4 regions of the Methylophaga sp. UBA2496 genome follow, and region 1 is predicted to be linked to each of the others. Evidence: predicted binding sites of a transcription regulator. Region 1 holds the regulator's gene; each other region holds the start of a gene.
What was found. The regulator PhoB, encoded in region 1, activates phosphate uptake and scavenging genes when phosphate is short. The targets are predictions, from matches to a motif close to GNNTGTCATAAAACTGTCANAT.
Positions count from the first base shown of each region.

Region 2: the regulator PhoB is predicted to act here: its motif matches at 1,771-1,792, upstream of B2W60_RS00195 (lysophospholipid acyltransferase family protein).
Region 3: the regulator PhoB is predicted to act here: its motif matches at 1,417-1,438, upstream of B2W60_RS06360 (UDP-2,3-diacylglucosamine diphosphatase).
Region 4: the regulator PhoB is predicted to act here: its motif matches at 1,878-1,899, upstream of speA (biosynthetic arginine decarboxylase).

Region 1 is NZ_DDOK01000008.1:120,594-123,810, reverse strand. Features, by position in the region: gene arsJ (organoarsenical effux MFS transporter ArsJ) at 1-893, shown strand, start outside; gene phoB (phosphate regulon transcriptional regulator PhoB) at 979-1,671, shown strand; gene phoR (phosphate regulon sensor histidine kinase PhoR) at 1,684-2,973, shown strand; gene phoU (phosphate signaling complex protein PhoU) at 3,176-3,217, shown strand, end outside.
Region 2 is NZ_DDOK01000001.1:39,542-42,758, forward strand. Features, by position in the region: gene B2W60_RS00195 (lysophospholipid acyltransferase family protein) at 1-1,716, opposite strand; gene panD (aspartate 1-decarboxylase) at 1,834-2,214, opposite strand; gene panC (pantoate--beta-alanine ligase) at 2,266-3,120, opposite strand; gene panB (3-methyl-2-oxobutanoate hydroxymethyltransferase) at 3,120-3,217, opposite strand, start outside.
Region 3 is NZ_DDOK01000004.1:633,184-636,400, reverse strand. Features, by position in the region: gene B2W60_RS06365 (glycosyltransferase family 4 protein) at 1-577, opposite strand, end outside; gene B2W60_RS06360 (UDP-2,3-diacylglucosamine diphosphatase) at 577-1,371, opposite strand; gene prlC (oligopeptidase A) at 1,511-3,217, shown strand, end outside.
Region 4 is NZ_DDOK01000009.1:99,798-103,014, reverse strand. Features, by position in the region: gene rimK (30S ribosomal protein S6--L-glutamate ligase) at 1-794, shown strand, start outside; gene B2W60_RS13620 (succinylglutamate desuccinylase/aspartoacylase family protein) at 794-1,849, shown strand; gene speA (biosynthetic arginine decarboxylase) at 1,959-3,217, shown strand, end outside.

The sequences.
Region 1 (3,217 bases):
CACAGGCATTATCCGGTATCGCCAAAGATCTTAATAAAATGAGCGCTAAATCCAGCATCAAAATGCTGGTGGCGGATAACGCCCAATCTACTTTATTTAAATGGATATCCATTCTCACCGGCTCCAAAAATGCACTGAAAGGGGTGGGTTTTTTTGTCGGTGCAGCATTGCTTTCATGGATCGGCTTTCGTGGAGCCATTTTTACAATGGCTGTCGTGCTGTTAGTGGTGTTAATTCTCAGTATTGTGTTACTGCAGCGCGATTTGGGTAAAGCCAAAAATAAACCCAGGTTCAGCGATATCTGGTCAAAAAGTGCCGCGGTCAATCGATTGTCGCTGGCCAGGTTTTTTCTGTTTGGTTCCCGTGATATCTGGTTTGTGGTGGCTTTACCGGTGTTTTTGCATGCTCAACTGCAATGGCCGGCCATCTATGTAGGCGCGTTACTGGCAGCATGGGTTATCGCTTATGGCATAGTGCAGGCATTGGCACCGAAACTGACCGGTTTTTCCAAACAGCATGCGCCTGACGGTTATCATGTCTGGCTATGGTCGTTGCCGTTAATGGTTCTGCCATTACTTATCGCGATGACCGTTTATTTTCAATGGGCTGTGTTGCCAGCGTTAACCGCAGGTTTATTAGTCTATGGGGCGGTATTTGCCATTAACTCTGCCATCCATTCCTATTTGATAGTTTCATATGCCGATGCGGCAGGGGTTTCACTGGATGTCGGATTTTATTACATGGCCAATGCGGCAGGCCGGCTGTTTGGTACTTTGTTATCCGGCTGGGTTTATCAGGTGGCCGGACTGGCAGCCTGTCTGGTGATTTCTGCGCTGATGATTCTGGCCGCCAGTATTATTTCAAAATTGTTACCCCGCCAAGCTCAGTATTGATAAAGCTTTCAGCGCTGTTATCAGATTGTAATAATTTCCCATTAAGCTTTATTCTAATTAAAGATGGATTAGGAATTTGCAAGATATGAGCATATCGGTTTTGTTGGTGGAAGATGATGCTGCCATTCGTGACATGATTACCTTCAGCCTGCGTCAGGTTGGTTTTACCTGTGAAGCATCGAAAGATGCTGAGTCCGGACTGGAATGGCTGAAAAATCAGCAGCCTGACATGATTTTACTGGACTGGATGTTACCCGGAATTGATGGTATTGAATTTATTCGCCGTCTGCGTGCCAATGAGTTTTTAGCTTCAATTCCGGTCATCATGCTCACCGCTAAAGGTGAAAGTGAAGATATGGTCAAAGGTCTGAGCGTTGGCGCCGATGATTACATCAACAAACCTTTTTCGCCTCCCGAACTGATAGCCCGCATTAAAGCGGTTTTACGGCGTTGCCGTCCGATGGAAGATGACGACGCGCAGAAACTGCAGATGGGTGAACTGGTCATGGATACCAAGAGCCATCGGGTGTCGGTCAATGGTGAACGCATAGAACTGGGGCCGACCGAATTCCGTTTACTACACTTTTTTATGAAAAATCCCGAACGAGCCTACAATCGTTCCCAGCTGTTGGATTTCGTCTGGGGGGATACCGTATATATTGAAGAGCGCACGGTGGATGTGCATATTCGGCGGCTACGTAAGGCGCTGGAACCCAGCGGTCATGACAACCTCGTACAAACTGTCCGCGGTGTTGGCTACCGTTTTTCTGCTGAATAGCAGGATTGTCGAATGCAATGGGATTATTGGCGTTTAATTACCCTGCTGAGCTTAGCCGGGTTTCTGGGATTGGTGCTGGGCCATATGATGCCCTTTTTGTTTGTGGCGGCACTGATCTATGCATTATGGCTTCAATGGCAGTGGACACTTTTACAAAACTGGTTATTGAAAACCAATAAAAACCGCCCGCCTTCGGCAGATGGTGTGATTGATGATGTTCGGCGCCAAATTGAGCGCATGCGCTTGCAGAACAGTAATCGTAAAAAGAAACTCACCGGGTATTTGAAACGATTCAAAACGGCGACAGCAGCCATACCTGATGGTATTGTTGTTATCGGTGAATTTGGTCAGGTTGAATGGGCGAACCAATCTGCCAAAGCACTGTTGGGTATTCATTGGCCTCGTGACGCAAATTTGCGTGTCAATAATCTGTTGCGTGATCCGGCGTTTCATAAACTATTGGATATGCCGATTGATAAAAATATAACAACGCAGATCACCTCTCCTAAAAATCAGGCTACCCAACTGGAATTGAAACTGGTTGAGTATGCTGATAATGATCGCCTTCTTATCGCCCGGGACGTCACTCAGACCATTAAGTTACAACGAATGCGGCGGGATTTTGTCGCCAATGTTTCTCATGAGTTACGCACCCCCTTAACTGTTTTACGTGGCTATCTTGAGAGTTTTGATGTTGATAGTGATCCAGCCATGTGGCGTCAAGCTTTGCCCGTCATGCAACAGCAAACCCTGCGTATGCATCTGATGATCAAAGATTTGTTAGCTTTATCTCAGCTTGAAACGGGCGACAAGCCTCTACATCATGTGCCGACAGATGTGAGTAGATTACTGCAAAGTATTGTTGATGATGTGAAACGTCTTGATAGTTTTCAGGATCATCAAATCACATTAAATTGCCGGACGGATAAATGGTTATTGGCTGATGTAGATGAATTACGCAGCGCAATTTCAAATCTGGTTTTTAATGCCGTGAAATACACACCCGCCGGTACCAAAATCACGATTAACTGGACGGTTGATGGGCAGGGAAGTGTCATTGAGGTGATTGATGATGGTGACGGGATTGCGAGCCATCATCTGGAGCGGCTGACTGAGCGTTTTTATCGTGTGGATAACGGTCGGGATCGCGAAAGCGGTGGTACGGGGTTGGGTCTGGCTATCGTAAAACATATTGTCAGTCGGCATAAAGGTCGGCTGGAGATACAAAGTGAGTTAGGGGAAGGCGCCGCTTTTCGCTGTATTTTTCCAACAGAAAAAGCAATTTCTGCCCCAGATATTTAATGATTTTCTGTCATTAATATTACGTTTTACAATGATATTAATGAAACGCCTTTGCTATAAAATAGCCCCAGTTTGAAAACAAATTGTTCATATTAAGTGTCCACAAACTTAATGACTCATAATCATCATTTGTAAAATTTAACTCGAATACAAATTAACGCTTCTGCAATCCATAAAAATTGATCTTACAAGGATATCTTTAATGTTGACCAATCAGCACATTTCCCAGCAGTTTGAAAAGCAA
Region 2 (3,217 bases), on a different contig from region 1:
TCAGGTATTTGACTCACCTAAATAGCGTTTGCGCTTGGCAGGCTTTAATTGCTGTAAATCTACCATCACCAGACCATCAATACAGTTACCGAAACTGGCATCGATATTAAAATCAATAAACCGTACACCTCTCGGCTCACAAATATCGGCATATTGTTTATATAGCGTCGGTACCGTCACATTCATATGTGTCAGCTGCTCTCGCATCGCTGTAAAGTCACTATCGGCATCTTGATTAACTAACGTTGAATACACTCGTTGTTGCAGCTCTGTATCAAAAATGGACGGTACTCTGGCAGTCGCCAGAGATTCCGTATCTGCAAAATGTTTTTGATAAAAACTGACAATCAACGCCTTGGCAAAATCAGGATAAGTATTGCTGAGGCTGACCGGCCCGAACAGATAACGGATCTCTGGATAGCGTTTGAGATAGGCGCCAATGCCATACCACAGATAATCCAAACTGCGTTTTCCCCAGTATTTAGGGCTGACAAAGCTGCGACCTAATTCAATACTAACCGGAAAATATTGCTGCATCGCCGAGTTAAAACTGAATAGCTCGCTGGTATAAATATCACGCTCTGCCTCCATAATACGAGCAACTTCACCAATCCGGTAAGCACCAGCGATCTCCAGCTCCTGCTCATCCCACAAAATCAGATGCCGGTAATCCCGATCGTACTGGTCTAAATCCCGTTTTTTTCCCGTGCCTTCACCCACCTGTCTGAAGGTAATTTCCCGTAACCGGCCAATCTCCTGCATAACAGCAGAATTCGCCTGATAATCAAACAGATATATCTTCTTATGATCGGCTGTCTCACCCAATAATTCAGCTTGCTGTAATTCTTTTTTAATCGCCCGGCGTTCCTGCGGGTGAGCAATCGTCTGTTCAGTCACAAATAATGGCTTTTTACCTTTGGCCAGCCGATACAAATGACGACGTAATAATTTGGCCTTTTCCGCTTTGACCAATGGCAGCTGTTCAATCTGCTGATAGGCAATCGTTTCCCCTACCCGCATTGAGATGGTTTTAGAGTTTTTGTTGAACATTTCATGCGCCAGCATCATGCCGGATAAAGGTTTGTAGACCATAGAAGCACTGTAAAACAGCGATGAGTTTCTGGCTTCAACATAAATTGGCAAAATAGGTGCCTGGGTTTTCCTGGCAAAATTTAAAAACCCGCTGTTCCATTTACCATCCCGAACACCACCGGGGCGAATTCGCGAAACTTCACCGGCAGGAAACACGATGACGGCTTCATCATTATTCAAACACTCGACAATACGTGCCACGCTGCTTTTACGGGTAGATTTTGAGAGGTTATCAACCGGCAGAAACAATGAACTTAATGCGGAAAAGTTCAGCAACATATCATTGGCAACGATTTTCACATCGCGCCTGACCTCTCCCACCAGCTTTAACAAACATAATCCATCCAACGCGCCTAATGGATGATTGGCAACAATTACCACCCGGCCAGTGGCAGGAATATTATTGCGGTGACGATGGGTAATACTGTAACTGAAGTTAAAATAATCCAGAACTTCATCAATGAAATCAAAACCTTCAAGCTGCTTATGCTGTTCGAGGAAACGATTAACTTCTTGCTCATGGGTGATTTTTCGGAGAAAGCCTAAAGTCGGTATTCTGACCCAGGGTTTTTGCTTTTGAAAATTGGGAAATTTTTGTTGAACAGCCTGTTCAATATTGAGCATACATATTCTCTGATAACTTCATGCCGCAAAGTCTAGAGAATATATATGACAAAAAAATAACGGTTTGATGACTGTTCGGTGACAGTCTCGCAAACCGTTATATCTGAAGAGTTTTAATCAGGCCGCCTGGACAGGAATCGCGTGACGCATATGGGTAATATCATTATTTTCATCAAGATATACCAGCGTCGGTTTGAAGCTTTTCAGCTCCTCTGCATCCATTGCAGTATAAGCACAGATAATGATTCGATCACCCGGTGATGCTTTATGCGCTGCTGCACCATTCACCGAAATAATATTGGAATTGTCTTCGGCACGAATTGCATAGGTTACAAAACGTTCACCATTGGCAACGTTATAGATATGGATTTGCTCGTACTCGTGAATGCCGGCGGCTTCGAGCAATTTACCATCAATTGCACATGACCCCTCATATTCCAGTTCGGAATGAGTTACACAGGCACGATGTAGTTTAGCTTTTAACAGTGTCAGATGCATAGCGGGAAATTTTCCGTCAATAAGCCGTATATTATCGCTTTTTCAGTATAGTCAAGCAAGGTTACAGGCAATATTGTCGATCAAACGAACATTTCCCAACCGCCCCGCCACCAGCAATCGCAAGGCTTTATCCACTGCGGGATCCGCCACTTGAAGATCCTTTTCCCGACGAATATCAAAATAGTCGAGTGTAAATCCGGCAGCCGTTAATTGGGAATGGGCCTGTGCCAATAAAAAATTCACATCCTGGCCGCCAGTTTCCAGCTGCTGTTTAAGTTGTTTTAAGCTCGAATACAAACTAGCGGCCTGCTGTTTCTGTGTGTCGGTTAAGTGCTGATTGCGTGAGCTCATTGCAAGCCCATTTTTTTCTCTTACTGTCGGCGCACCAACGATTTTCACCGGAAGATTTAAGTCGCTTACCAGTTTCCGAATCAGTAATAATTGCTGGTAATCTTTTTCACCAAACACCGCCACATCTGCCTGCACCATATTGAATAACTTGGTGACCACGGTGGCCACACCATCAAAGTGTCCAGGTCGTTCCAGTCCGCAGAGCTTGTCATCCATACCCGGTACATGAATAAAGGTATGAAAATCCTGTCCTTGTGCATACATAACGTCAGTATCAGGCGTGAATAACAGATTACAACCAGCCTGCATCAGTTTTTTTATATCCGCCTGTAATGTGCGTGGGTATTTCGCTAAATCCTGTTTGTCATCAAACTGCAATGGATTGACAAAAATACTGACGACCACTTTATCAGCCAATGTCTGGGCTTTTTTGACCAGTGAAATATGACCATCATGCAGATTACCCATGGTCGGGACAAATGCAACGGTATCACCCGCCACGCGCCAGGTTTTTATCTGGCCACGCAAGCTCAGAATAGACTCAACAATCTGCATTAATATTGTTGCTCAGCAGTGGGGAATTTGCCGTTTTTAACAGCTTCAACATAACGGCTGATTGCCGCAGGGATATGACCGCAATCAGCCAGAAAAT
Region 3 (3,217 bases), on a different contig from region 1:
TTTTTTCCACCGCCACACGTCCCATATTGATAAAAACCGGTCCGGGTAAATCAAATTTTTTGGCGTTATCGGGCGTAAAGATCTGTGTATCCACACCACGGCCCCAGACATACACATCCTGAAAACCATGTTGTTGCAATCGTTGCTGTTGTGAAACGGTTGGTACCAAAGTTCTCGCCGCTGGCCGATGAAAGCGGCGTAACCAGGCATAACTCCAGTGGAGTGGAACAGGCAAACGCAGACGTAAATATTCTGGAAACTGGGTATGAAATGAGGTGGTAAATCGAACTTTATGTTTTAAACACCAGCGCCGGGCAGCCATACCTAATGGGCCTTCAGTCGCTATATGCACTGCATTGGCTTGCAGATTTTCCAACATATTGGAAAGTTTTCGATATGGCAGTAACGCTAAACGAATTGAGGGATACGTCGGGCAGGGAATAGTTTTAAAATTCAGCGGGGTGATCATGATCACCTCATAACCCATTTCCTGAAGATGATCACGGGTCTTGCCCAGAGTACGCACTACGCCGTTGACCTGGGGCTCCCAGGCATCCGTCACGATAACCAGTTTCATCAGGCGGCTTTGGCAATCAATACTTGCTGATTAAATAACTCCGCCCAGGGAATGATTTCCATCTGGCCGTCAGGGTGTTCCACCAATGCCGTACAACTTTCTACCCAGTCACCACAATTGTAGTAATCGATATTCTGGATTCGGGTAATTTCAGCCCGGTGAATATGCCCGCAGACCACACCATCAACGCCTTGTTTTGACGCTTCATGTGCCACAGCTTCTTCAAAGTTGCTGATGTATTGCACCGCATTTTTGACTTTGTGTTTAAGAAACGCCGCCAGTGACCAGTAGGTAAAGCCCATCTTGCGACGGAAGTAATTGACCCAGCGATTGGCGCGCAACAAAAATTCATACAATCGACTGCCAATTTTCGCCAGCATCGGCGAAATTTTTACCACGCTATCAAATTGATCGCCGTGAATGATTAATAGCTTCCGTTTATCGGCCGTGGTGTGAATAATTTCATTATGGATTTGCACATTACCGAACACCGCACCATCATAATCCCGCAGAATCTCATCATGGTTGCCGGGGACGAATATCACCTTGGTATTGTGTTTGGCTTTACCAAGCAGGGTACGAACCACGTTATTATGTTCCTGAGGCCAGTACATGCGTTTTTTCATTTCCCAGACGTCGATAATATCGCCGACCAGATAAAGATAGTCGCATTCCACATTATGTAAAAAGTTAAGGAGGAGCTCGGCACTGCAGCCTCGGAAGCCAAGATGGATATCCGATATAAACACGGTGCGAACTTTCAGCTTTTGCTTGTGACTTAGTTGTGTTTGCATAAGGCACTCATTCACTTAAAATTCTGAACAAACCCTATCTATTAGATATTGCAGTGTGATGACTGTTTTGTTGCGTTACCATGACACAAACTCCACGCACCATACTGCGGGCGATACCGAACTTAATCAGGACATAAATATGACCAACCCACTATTGGAAAATCACCATTTACCACCATTTTCCGCCATTAAAGCCGAGCATGTTGAGCCCGCAATTGATCATGCGTTGAGCACCGCACGCAATAAAATCGACACGATTTTAAGCACACTGACAGAGCCCACCTGGGAAACCCTGGTACAACCAATGGAAGATATGGATGCCCTGATTGACAGTGTCTGGTCACCAGTCAGTCATATGAATTCGGTGGTCAACTCAGAAGAACTTCGTCAGGCTTACAACGCCTGTCTGCCAAAACTCAGCGAGTTTTCTACCGAATTGGGCCAGAATGAAACGCTGTATCAAGCCTATAAAGCCATTGCCGAAGGCGCTGAATATCAGAAATTGGATACGGCACAGAAAAAAGTTATTGATAACGCCGTGCGTGATTTTCGTTTGTCCGGTGTTGAGCTGGATCAGCAACAACGTGATGAGTTTAAAAAACTGTCACAGCAAATGACTGAACGCACCGCCAAATTTGAAGAAAATCTGCTGGATGCCACCCACGCCTGGCGCAAGCTGATCACCGATGAGTCATTATTATCCGGTTTACCGCCATCCACTATTGAAATGGCCGAGCAAATGGCCAAGCGAGAAGGCGAGGAAGGTTGGTTGTTTACCCTGGATTTCCCATCGTATATGCCGGTGATGTCTTACGCTGATAATCGTGAATTGCGTGAGGAAATGTATACCGCGTTTGCCACCAAAGCCTCAGACCAAGGTCCGAATGCCGGCAAATGGGATAACACCGAAGTGATGCTGGATATTCTGAACTTGCGTCATCAACTGGCTAACCTGTTGGGGTTTGCCAATCACGCCGAACGTTCTTTGGCCACCAAAATGGCCCAGTCACCGCAACAGGTTCTGGATTTCCTGCAAGATCTGGCCAAGCGTTCCAAACCGATTGCCGAAAATGAATATGCCGAATTACGGGCTTTTGCCAAAGTGACTGCCGATCAAGGCCAGCTGGAAGCCTGGGATGTCACGTATTTTGCTGAGAAACTGCGTCAGCAGCGTTATTCGATTTCACAGGAAGAACTCAAACCGTACTTCCCGGAAGACAAAGTGGTCAGTGGTCTGTTTGCCGTGGTGAATCGTCTATATGGTCTGGATATTCGCGAACGTAATGATGTGGATGTCTGGCATAAAGACGTGCGCTTTTTTGAAATTGTTGCTGAAGACGGCAGCGTTCGTGCTCAGTTTTATCTGGATTTATATGCCCGCCAACATAAACGTGGTGGTGCATGGATGGATGAATGCAAGGCACGCCGTCGTACAACCAATGGCATTGAGATTCCTGTCGCCTTTTTGACTTGTAATTTTTCTGAGCCCGTCGGGGATAAACCAGCTTTGTTCACCCATGATGAAGTGACAACACTGTTCCATGAATTCGGTCATGGCCTGCATCATATGTTGACCAAAATTGAATATGCCGGTGTCTCCGGTATCAATGGTGTGGCTTGGGATGCTGTTGAATTGCCAAGCCAGTTTATGGAAAACTGGTGTTGGGAACGTGAGGCGCTGGATTTGATTTCCGGCCATTACCAGACCGGTGAAAAACTACCTGATGAATTGTTCGACAAAATGATCGCTGCACGTAACTTCCAGTCCGCGATGATGATGTTACGTCAGCTGGAATTCTCGTTATTTGATTTCCGTTTGCATCTGGAATTTGATCCGAATCAGCCG
Region 4 (3,217 bases), on a different contig from region 1:
ACATGAACATCACTTCGATGAAACCCGAAGTGCATTACAAAGGCGAAAACCTTACCGGTTATGATGCGGTGATTCCTCGGATTGGTGCTTCGGTGACTTTTTACGGTACCGCCGTGCTGCGCCAGTTTGAGATGATGAATGTATATCCACTTAATGAGTCGGTGGCCATCAGTCGGTCGCGCGACAAACTTCGCGCTCTCCAGTTATTATCCCGCCGCGGTATTGGTTTGCCGGTGACGGGCTTTGCCCATCGACCTGATGATGTCGACGATTTAATCAAGATGGTAGGTGGTGCGCCGCTGGTGATTAAACTTTTAGAAGGTACTCAGGGAATCGGTGTGGTACTGGCTGAGACTGCCGGGGCGGCTGAGAGTGTTATCGAAGCTTTTATGGGCATGAAAGCCAATATTCTGGTGCAGGAATTTATCAAGGAAGCGGGTGGTGCCGATATTCGCTGTTTTGTGGTGGGTGAAAAGGTAGTTGCCGCAATGAAACGTCAGAGCAAAGAGGGTGAGTTTCGTTCTAATCTACATCGGGGTGGTAGTGCCAATTTGATTCGGATTACACCGGCAGAACGTGCCACAGCGGTTCGTGCGGCCAAAACTATGGGGCTGAATGTTTGCGGGGTGGATTTACTGCGCTCTAATCATGGTCCTGTAGTAATGGAAGTGAACTCCTCGCCGGGCCTGGAAGGTATTGAAACAGCGACCGGTAAAGATATTGCCAGTTTGATTATTGATTTTATTGAAAAAAACTCGGTTTCCGGAACCACTAAAACCAAAGGCCGTGGTTGATGGCTGATGCATTGATCATTGCCGGGCAACAGATCATGCCCGGACAAAACAAAGTGGTCGATGTACCGCTGCCAGATTTGTATATGCATACCTCTTTGAGTATGCCGGTTCAGGTAATGTGTGGTCGTCGTGAGGGCCCTGTTCTATTTGTATCCGGTGCGGTGCATGGTGATGAAATTGTTGGTGTGGAAATTATTCGTCGGCTGGTGCGAAGCAAACGTCTTAAAGGGCTTAAAGGCACGTTGATCACTATTCCGGTGGTGAATGTTTACGGCTTTATTAATCAAACACGTTACTTACCTGATCGCCGGGATTTAAACCGTTGCTTTCCTGGGTCTGAGGAAGGTTCATTAGCGGCACGTTTAGCCAACCTGTTTATGAGCGAAGTGGTGAATAAATGTACCCATGGTGTGGACTTGCATACTGCAGCCATCCATCGGGACAATCTGCCACAGATCCGTGCGGCTTTGGATAACCCTGTGGTGGAGGAAATGGCAAGGGCATTTAATGCACCGGTTATTTTGAATTCGGGATTGATTGAAGGTTCATTACGCCATGCCTGTCAGCAGGTCAATGTGCCGGTTATCGTGTATGAAGCGGGTGAAGCTTTGCGCTTTAATGAACTGGCGATTCGTGCCGGAGTCAGAGGTGTGTTGGCGGTGATGCGCAAATTGGGTATGTTGACCGAATCCCGTACAAAACAGGCAAAACCTGTCGATCCGTTTGTCGCGCGATCCAGTAGTTGGGTGAGGGCGCCGCAAAGTGGTATTTTCAGGATGCTGGTGCCCATGGGGGCGCAAGTGACAAAAGGCGATATTCTGGGCATGGTTGCTGCGCCCTATGGCGATGAGAAATCCGAAACCAAAGTGGTCGCTATCTGCAGCGGTGTGATCATTGGCAGAACCAATATTCCGCTGGTGAATGAGGGCGAAGCCTTGTTTCATATTGCGCGATTTAACCGTCCTGATGAAGTTGCGGATAGTGTTGAAGCTTTCAATACAAACCTGCATCCATCAACGGATACCAGCGCTCCTGAAGAGCAGCCGATTATCTGAGTCTGCGATTCGCATCCTTAAGTAGTGATGCTGTCATAATATTTTTGCAATTTATCCATAAAATAGTGACAATCCCGCGATTTAACTGAAGCCAAAGGGGGTCATACTGATGACACAAACCCATGCCAATCTTGATACAAACTCACCTGACGTCGCCTCTGATGAATGGAGTGCGCAACATAGCAGTAAGCTTTATGGTGTACGTGATTGGGGTGCGGATTATTTTGATATTTCCGCCGATGGCAATGCGGTTGTCAGTTTGCAATTTGGTGAAAAGACTATCCATGTTCCGTTGATTGATATTGTTAACGGAATGAAAGAGCGCGGTCTGGATATGCCCGCTGTATTACGCATCGAGAACCTGTTGGATCTGCGCATTACTCAGTTAAACGAAGCCTTTGCCCGGGCCATCAAAACCGCAGGTTATAAAAATCACTATCGTGGCGTATTTCCGATCAAGGTGAATCAGCAATGTCACGTTATTGAGGAAATTGCCGATTACGGTCGTCGATATCATCATGGTCTGGAAGCGGGCAGTAAGGCTGAGTTAATCATTGCTATTTCTCAGCTACGTGACCACGACAGTCTGATTATCTGCAATGGCTATAAAGACGAAGAATTTATTGAATTAGGACTGTATGCCCGCCAGATGGGCATTCCCTGCTTTTTTGTATTGGAAACCGCCACCGAACTATCCACCATTTTAGAACGCAGCAAAGCATTGGGTATCGATCCATTAATTGGCTTACGCATACGTTTGGCCTCTACTGTGGAAGGTCATTGGAATGGCGATAGTGGAGATCGTTCGATATTCGGTTTATCTACCAGTGCGCTACTCGAAGTGATTGATCAGCTTAAACAGGCTGATATGCTGCATTGCCTGCAATTACTGCACAGCCATTTAGGTTCGCAAATTCCCAATATCCGTAATATTCGTAGTGGTGTGATGGAAGCCTGTCGTTTTTATACCGGTTTAATCGAAGAAGGCGCACCGATGGGATATATGGACCTTGGCGGTGGTTTGGCGGTCGACTACGAAGGTGCACGTTCGAATAGCACGCACAGCATGAACTATGGTCTGGACGAATATTGCTACAACATTATTGAAACGTTACAGGAATGCCTGGATCCCCTTGATATAGAGCATCCTGTGGTTATCACCGAGTCAGGCCGGGCTTTGATCGCGTATTCTTCCATGCTGTTATTTAATGTATTGGAAGTACGTGATCATAAACCCGGAACGATTCCGGAAGTCGCTCCCGCTGATAGCCCGGACATGCTGGTGAATCTCTATGCCGTGCTGGGCAATGTAAAACTGCAGAACCTGCAGGAGTGCTACAACGATGCCATTTATTATCGTGATGAATT